Flavivirga spongiicola: one gene and its partner. The protein of the gene in region 2 binds, or shares a complex with, the protein of the main gene of each other region. Links are inferred from orthologs where the notes say so. Each region holds a gene or a part of one and is shown on either strand. Other genes may lie near its edges.

Region 1 (3,450 bases), 2.0 Mb from region 2 along the record:
ATGAGCAACTCTATTAGGGAAATGAAACGTTTTATTAAAAAAATGCATAAAATGAAACGTAACATCAATAACTCTGCTTATCTAGGTGATTTATTGGTAACTGGCTATTCGGTTTTTTCCAGAAATCGCATGTTTGGTAATATGATTGGTAAGGGTTACACGGTGAAATCGGCTCAAATGGAAATGAATATGGTTGCTGAAGGTTATTATGCTACAAAAAGTGCTCATTTACTTAATCAGAAAAACGCAAAAAAAACACAACTCCCAATCATTAATGCCGTTTACCAAGTTTTATATGAAGGTAAAAACCCAAAAAAAGTGTTTAAAAAATTAACTGATAAGTTAGATTAAGGGTAGTTATACTAGTTTTGTTTAAAATACAATAAAAAAAATGCTAGTTCAAGGCATAAAAATAAACCACCTCGAAATTGAATCCACTCCTCCTTTAGAAGGAGGAGAGTTTTTATAAATTTGCTAAATAATATCTTTCTTTAAAATTTAAATGAAACTGTAAACCAAATTCTTCCATTCGAAGAAGGGAAGGTGAATTTAATTTCTATAAAAGGAATTAAAGGCGGAAGGGTTTACTTCACCAAAACACCTTTAACACTCATTAAAGGAACTGGTTGTAAAGCTTTTAAATTAATCGTATTCTTTCTAAACAAGTAGGTTTTATCAAACATGGTATTGCCTTCAAAAAAAGTAACTTTAAAAGTATTGTTTAAAGCGAACAAACCCTCTTGCATCAATTCTATTTTTGCGTAGCTCTTTTTTGGAAGTTTATCTAGTTTTTTTCTAAATACAGAAGTCATTTTATCTTCAGAATAGCCACTAGTAACAATAAGAATCATTTCTAAGTCAACGTCTTTATCGTTTATAATATAGGCATTCCAATCTTGCGTCTTGTAAATGTCGTTGTACTCATTTACAATAGCGATGTAAACGTCTTCAACTTTTGGAATTTGGATGTCTTTTTTCATTCACGCTTTTTTACAAAGCACTCTTAAACTGCTCTAAAAACCTAACATCGTTCTCACTCAATAAACGAATATCTCCAATTTGATGTAACAGCATCGCTATACGGTCTATACCAACTCCAAATGCAAACCCTGAATATTCAGTGGAGTCTATTTTACAGTTTTCTAAAACATTAGGGTCTACCATACCACAACCTCCAATTTCTAACCAACCTGTACCTTTCGTGATTTTGTAATCGGTTTCGGTTTCTAAGCCCCAATACACATCTATTTCTGCACTTGGTTCTGTAAATGGAAAGTACGACGGGCGTAGACGTATTTTAGATTTTCCAAACATTTCGGTTGTAAAATGCTGAAGTGTTTGTTTTAAATCAGCAAAACTCACATCTTTATCTATATACAAACCTTCCACCTGATGGAAAAAACAATGTGATCGTGCCGAAATGGCTTCATTTCTATATACTCTACCTGGTGAAATAGTACGTATTGGCGGTGCGTTATTTTCCATATAACGTACTTGCACAGAACTGGTGTGTGTACGCAACAAGATATCTGGATTTGTTTGAATAAAAAATGTATCCTGCATATCGCGTGCGGGATGATACTCTGGCAAGTTTAAGGCTGTAAAATTATGCCAATCATCTTCTATTTCTGGTCCTTCACTAACGTTAAAACCTATACGAGAAAAGATATCGATAATTTGATTTTTCACAATCGAAATAGGGTGGCGCGCACCAATTTGAATAGGTTCTCCTGGACGTGATAAATCCCCGTAAACACCTATGACTTCTTCTTTACTTTCTAGCTCTTCTTTTAAAGCGTTTACCTTATCTTCGGCTGTTTTTTTAAGTTTATTAATAGTTTGACCAAATTCCTTTTTCTGGTCGTTAGCTACATTTTTAAACTCAGCAAAAAAGTCATTTAGTAATCCTTTTTTACCTAAATATTTTATACGGAATGCTTCTACTTCTTCTTTAGATTGTGTTTTAAAGGTTTCAGCTTCAGCAATGAGTTCTTTTATTTTATCTATCATGGCGTCATTTCAAAAATGAATGCAAATTTAATCAATTTATCGGGATTTGCGTTAAGGATTGCAATGGCATCCTTTTTACTTTTTTGTAAAAAGATATAGTGAAAAGCCTGACCTTTTGTTTTTCTCAAAAAGTAACGTCCAAAAACTAATTAATGTATTCGGTTTCTAAAAAATAGTTAACGATGGCTTCTTTCATTAAAACACTTTGCTCACCTGCTTTTAAATGGGGAAGGGCTTCTAGCGTTTTATAGTGTGGCCACCCATCATTATCTACAAAATCCAGCTCATAATACCCATATGGTATAAGCAATTTACAGATAGCAATGTGCATGAGGTCTAACTTCTGATCTTTTTTAAAGCTTCTATCTAGTTGCCCCAATTCTTGCACTCCAATTAAATAAATAATGGCATCGAGGTCTAAAGCCTCACCATCAGCAAATTGATCGGATAGTTTTTTTACTACCAACTGCCAGCGTTCTTTTAATTGTTCGTCTCTAGACATAATAAATTCAAAGTTACAAAGTTAATAAACCTAAGTGGGACTATTATTTTATCTTTGTTTAAATTCTAAATAAAAAATTTCTTGAAACCGATCATCCCCGAGGCAAGCCATAGGGGTATTTGGCAAGTTTTATTTTGATTTTTAGGTCAAAAATCGAAATTTTGTATTTAACCTCATCCAGAATTGCCAAAAAAGGCAATTCTGACCTCTCTAAAGGAGAGGTGAATAGAAAACCCCGACACCAAGGTTCGGATAATTTTTAGATTAACTATGGGTATTATAGACATTGTTTTAGGAGCTTTAATTTTATTCGGTCTTATTCGTGGTTTTATGAAAGGCCTCTTTGTTGAAGTCGCCTCTTTAGTTGCTTTAATTGCTGGTGTTTATGGAGCGATACATTTTAGCAATTTTGCTGGTGATTTTTTAGAAAGCAAAGTAGACTGGAATGCGAACACTATTAATATTGTTGCTTTTGCTATAACCTTTGTAATAATTGTTTTAACTATTGCGTTAGCTGGAAAAGCGTTGACCAAATTAGCAAATTTCGCTGCCCTTGGCATTATAAATAAGCTTCTTGGAGGTCTCTTTGGAGCTCTTAAAATTGCATTGATCTTAAGTGTGATTTTAATTATTTTTGATAAAATGAATAGTGCTATCCCATTTGCTGATGAAGAAGATTTAGAAGCCTCTGCATTCTACAAACCAGTAAAATCTTTAGTACCAATGATTCTTCCAAATGTTTTAAATGAAGGTGATGTAGATGATGATACTACCGAGGATGAAGCATAAATCTATTTAATGGTATTATCGTTAAGTATTTTATTTAATCCCATTTGAAACAAAGTGCCTTTTACTAAATCTTGTATTTCCTTTATCTCTGTATAACTCATTGCGAAAGTTATTTGTGGATTTGGGGTTTCGACCAATAAAGATCTACA
Region 2 (4,168 bases):
TCAACTCAGAAAAGCTATTTTAAGAGATCTTATGATATGCTTTTGAGGTCATGTAACCGCACGTTGTAGAATAATATTGAGAACAAAACAGTTAAAATACACCTATAATCCCAATTTTATTTCCTGTAAAATGGAGTTTCCAAGAAATACGATTCTTTTCTTTTACAGAATCGTTATAAGCTTTTGTATTGAATAGAAATTTATCTACAGAATCAACAACAGCAATACTTATTACAGTTCCTAAGGCAACATCTGTAAGCCAGTGTACACCTGCAAACAATCTTGAAATAGGAACTATAGAACCTAGTGTATATATACCAACTTTAGACCATACATTGTCAAATTGTTTCGCGATAGCATGAGTCATGGTCATAGATAAAACAGTATGTCCGGATGGAAATGAATGAAATTGAGGTTCTTTCGACCAAAATCGAAATTCTGTGCTTTTATAGCCGTTTTTAGGTCGGACTCTACCGAAAGCAGTTTTGCTAAAGCTTTGTATGAGTCCCGTGGTAAATGAAGATGAAATAATTAATACACTTGTTTTTCTAATCTTTTCATTTTTAGTCAATAAACCAAAACCATACAATCCGGCATTTGCAATAAAATAAACTTGCGGGCTGCCAAATCTGGTGCCTGCTTCCTGAAATACATTTGGCACATAGGGTTCTTGACGAATAAAAAAAGCACTACCTTCATCATCTATAGTAGAAAGTCCAAAGAGCCCCAGACTTATTGCTCCTAAAGTTGTAAAATCTTTCTTTTTCCAATGAAAAGGCCGGGTAAAAGAATGCTTAATACCTAAAAGAGCTTGTTTAGCATCGTAGCCAGCTAATTGAATTACAGAAGCTGTGTCTTTAGTTTTTTTCAAGTGTATTTTCTGTGCGCTCAATTTAAATGAGGCAAAGAATATAAAGGTTAGAAAAAAAACTTTTTGCAATGTCATATTATCGCAGCTCGGCACCAAGCTGCTTTTCAAAATTAGTTTGCAACTTGTTCATTATTTTATCAATTTGCTTATCAGTAAGGGTTTTGTTTTCGTCTTGTAACGTAAAACTAACAGCGTAACTTTTTTTACCTTTTGGCAATTTTTTCCCTTGATAAACATCAAATAAATTGACATTTTTTAATAATTGTTTCTCACTTTGCTTTGCTATTTTATAAATAGATTCAAAAGTGACTTTTTTATCTAATAATAAAGCAAAATCACGACGTACTTCCGGGTATTTGGGAATCGCCTTAAATTTAATCTTGTTATGCTTAACTAAATCCAGAATGGCATCCCAATTAAAATTTGCAAATAATACTTCTTGAGAAATATCAAAATGTTTAAGGATTGGTTTTTTTATTAATCCAAAGTCAACTAATTTAGTTTTTCCCTGGTTAAATTCAAGACCTTCACTAAAAAAGTCATTTTTGACAGGAGTTTCATTAAATCTCGAAATACCTAAGCGTTGAAGTACAGCAATAATGTACCCTTTAATTAAAAAGAAATCACTCTTTTTACTCGTACTATGCCAATTCTCTATGATTTGGTTTCCAGTTACAAAAAGTGATAAATGTTTTAATTCTTCTCTTTTGTCACCAAAACCATGATATGTTTTACCATATTCAAACAACTTTAAATCTGCACGTTTTCTATTAATGTTAAACGATATAGCTTCCAGGCCAGAAAATAATAGAGATTGCCTTAAAATGGACAAATCATTACTTAGAGCGTTTAGTATACTAATATTGTGTTCTTCCTTCAATTGTTCGCTTAAGGCTGTGTAATCCGGAGTCGTTAATGAATTAGAAAGGATTTCATAGAAACCTTGTGAGACCAATTGATTTCCTATGGTATTTTGTATTTTATAATCTTCAAACTTTGATGTTCCCGAAATAGAAGCGTTTAATTTTTTCGTCGTATTGATATTGTTGTATCCATACACACGCAATATTTCTTCAATAATATCAGCTTCTCTTTGTACATCATTTCTATAAGCAGGTACGGTTAAACCTAAACCAGCTTCGGTAACATTGTTTACTTTTATATCTAATGATGATAAAATACGTTTAATAACTTCTTTAGGAATCTCTTCTCCAATTAGTTTTTTAGCGTTCTCAAAGCTTAACCGAACCTCAAAATCTTTAATTTTATTCGGATATAGGTCAATTAAATCGCTGGTAATTTCTCCACCTGCTATTTCTTGAATCAATAAGGTGGCACGTTTTAATGCATATTCTGTAATATTAGGATCAATACCGCGTTCAAATCTAAAAGAAGCATCTGTATTTAATCCGTGTCTTTTAGCAGACTTACGGATGCTAACAGGATTAAAATAAGCACTTTCTAAAAAGATACTGGTTGTAGCTTCGGTAACTCCAGAATCAATACCTCCAAAAACTCCAGCAATACACATCGGTTTTTCGGCATCACAGATCATTAAATCATCTTCGTGTAATTCACGTTCTACACCATCTAAGGTCGTAAACTTTGTTCCTGCAGCTAAAGTTTTTACTTCAACTTTATTACCAGAGATCTTTACAGCATCAAAAGCATGTAATGGCTGTCCTAAATCGTGTAATACATAGTTTGTAGCATCAACGATATTATTTATTGGGCTTAAACCGATCGCTTTTAACCGGTGTTGTAACCAGGCAGGAGATTCTTTAACTTTTAGTCCAGATATAGTAACACCACAGTAGCGAGGTGCCAGATCTTTATTTTTTACATCTATATCAATTTTAAGTGTACGATTATCAATACGAAAAGAACTTACTGATGGTGTGATAAGCTCTAAATTGATATCTTTTTGAACTAAACCAGCTTTTAGGTCACGTGCTGTTCCTAAATGGCTCATAGCATCTGCTCTGTTGGGGGTCAACCCAATTTCGAATACCTGATCGTTTTCTATATCAAAAAGATCGGCAGCTGGTGTTCCCACTTTAACGGCGGCATCTAAAACCATGATGCCATCATGAGATTTCCCTAAGCCTAGCTCATCTTCAGCACAAATCATTCCATGACTTTCTTCACCACGTATTTTGCCTTTTTTTATAGTCCAGGGGTCACCTTCTTCATTATACAAAGTCGTTCCAATAGTAGCAACGGGTACTTTTTGTCCAACACCCACATTTGGTGCACCACAAACTATTTGTAAAGGAGATTCGCCTCCTATATTTACAGTTGTTATTTTTAGTTTATCGGCATTAGGGTGTTTAACACTGGTTAAAACCTTTCCAATAACGACACCTTCCAGTCCTCCTTTAACAGATTGATAGGTTTCAACACCTTCAACTTCAAGCCCCAAATCAGTAAGCAATTCGCTAGTTTGTTCTGGTGTCCACTCGGTTTTTAAAAACTGTTTTAACCAATTGTAAGAAATTTTCATAAAAAATTTACCATTTTAAGAGTGCAAAGATAAAATATTGAAGCTAGCATTCAAATATTGCTTGTAATTTGTGGGCTTAAAAAGTATAATTATTATCTTTTATTTGTTAGTATTAAGTTGTTATTTCGAATAATGTAATTCAAACGATCTTTTATGAAACATCCATAACTAAAAGTTCGATATCCAAGAACAATGATTGTATGGATGCTACATGTGACAAATAAAAAACAATAAATATAAACACATGAAACATATCATCATAACACTATTAACTCTTTTTGTCTTTGCTTGTAAACAGGACATTAAAATAAATAAGCTCAAGACAGGTACATACCGTGCTTTATTAAAAGTAAATGAGACAGCCGATTTACCATTTAATTTTAAGGTGATTTCTGAAAATAAATTACATATTTTAAATGCCGAAGAAGTTATTGAAGTTGATGATGTTACCTATAAAAATGACTCAGTATTTATAAGAATGCCCGTTTTTGAAGGCTATTTAGTTGCTAAAATTGAAAACAATAAGTTGGTGGGGCGTTTTGTGAAAGCAGGCTTAAACAGAGTCATGGGGTTCTCTGCTGAAAAAAACAGGACTCGGTTTGATACCTCAGAAAATGCTAAACATGATATTTCTGGAAATTGGGAGACAGTTTTTAGTCCGGATTCTGATGCCAACAAATACATAGCAAAAGGGATTTTTAGTCAGAATGGGAATATGGTAACAGGAACTTTTAGAACAACCACAGGCGATTATCGCTATTTGGAAGGTGTATTGGATGGAAATCAACTTAAGT

What was found. The genes of interacting proteins can lie anywhere in the genome.
Region 1: the proteins of pheT (region 2) and pheS are in contact, whole or in part, in a crystal structure (PDB 6P24), measured with the Escherichia coli proteins. The link is inferred for Flavivirga spongiicola from one-to-one orthologs.

What each region holds. Positions count from the first base shown.
Region 1 is NZ_JAUOEO010000001.1:2,424,927-2,428,376, reverse strand. The notes cover bases 1-2,919. They hold pheS (phenylalanine--tRNA ligase subunit alpha), read right to left. Parts: upstream 2,011-2,919; coding sequence 991-2,010; downstream 1-990. Other genes in these bases: Q4Q47_RS09630 (CvpA family protein), read left to right, coding at 2,783-2,919; Q4Q47_RS09635 (hypothetical protein), read right to left, coding at 2,156-2,512; Q4Q47_RS09645 (hypothetical protein), read right to left, coding at 585-980; Q4Q47_RS09650 (NAD(P)H-dependent glycerol-3-phosphate dehydrogenase), read left to right, coding at 1-351. Outside these bases: more of Q4Q47_RS09630, read left to right, coding at 2,920-3,301; Q4Q47_RS09625 (hypothetical protein), read right to left, coding at 3,304-3,450.
Region 2 is NZ_JAUOEO010000001.1:4,399,987-4,404,154, reverse strand. What follows is about bases 662-3,767. They hold pheT (phenylalanine--tRNA ligase subunit beta), read right to left. Parts: upstream 3,375-3,767; coding sequence 948-3,374; downstream 662-947. Other genes in these bases: Q4Q47_RS17630 (peroxiredoxin family protein), read left to right, coding at 3,619-3,767; Q4Q47_RS17640 (phosphatase PAP2 family protein), read right to left, coding at 662-871. Also shown: more of Q4Q47_RS17640, read right to left, coding at 92-661; more of Q4Q47_RS17630, read left to right, coding at 3,768-4,168.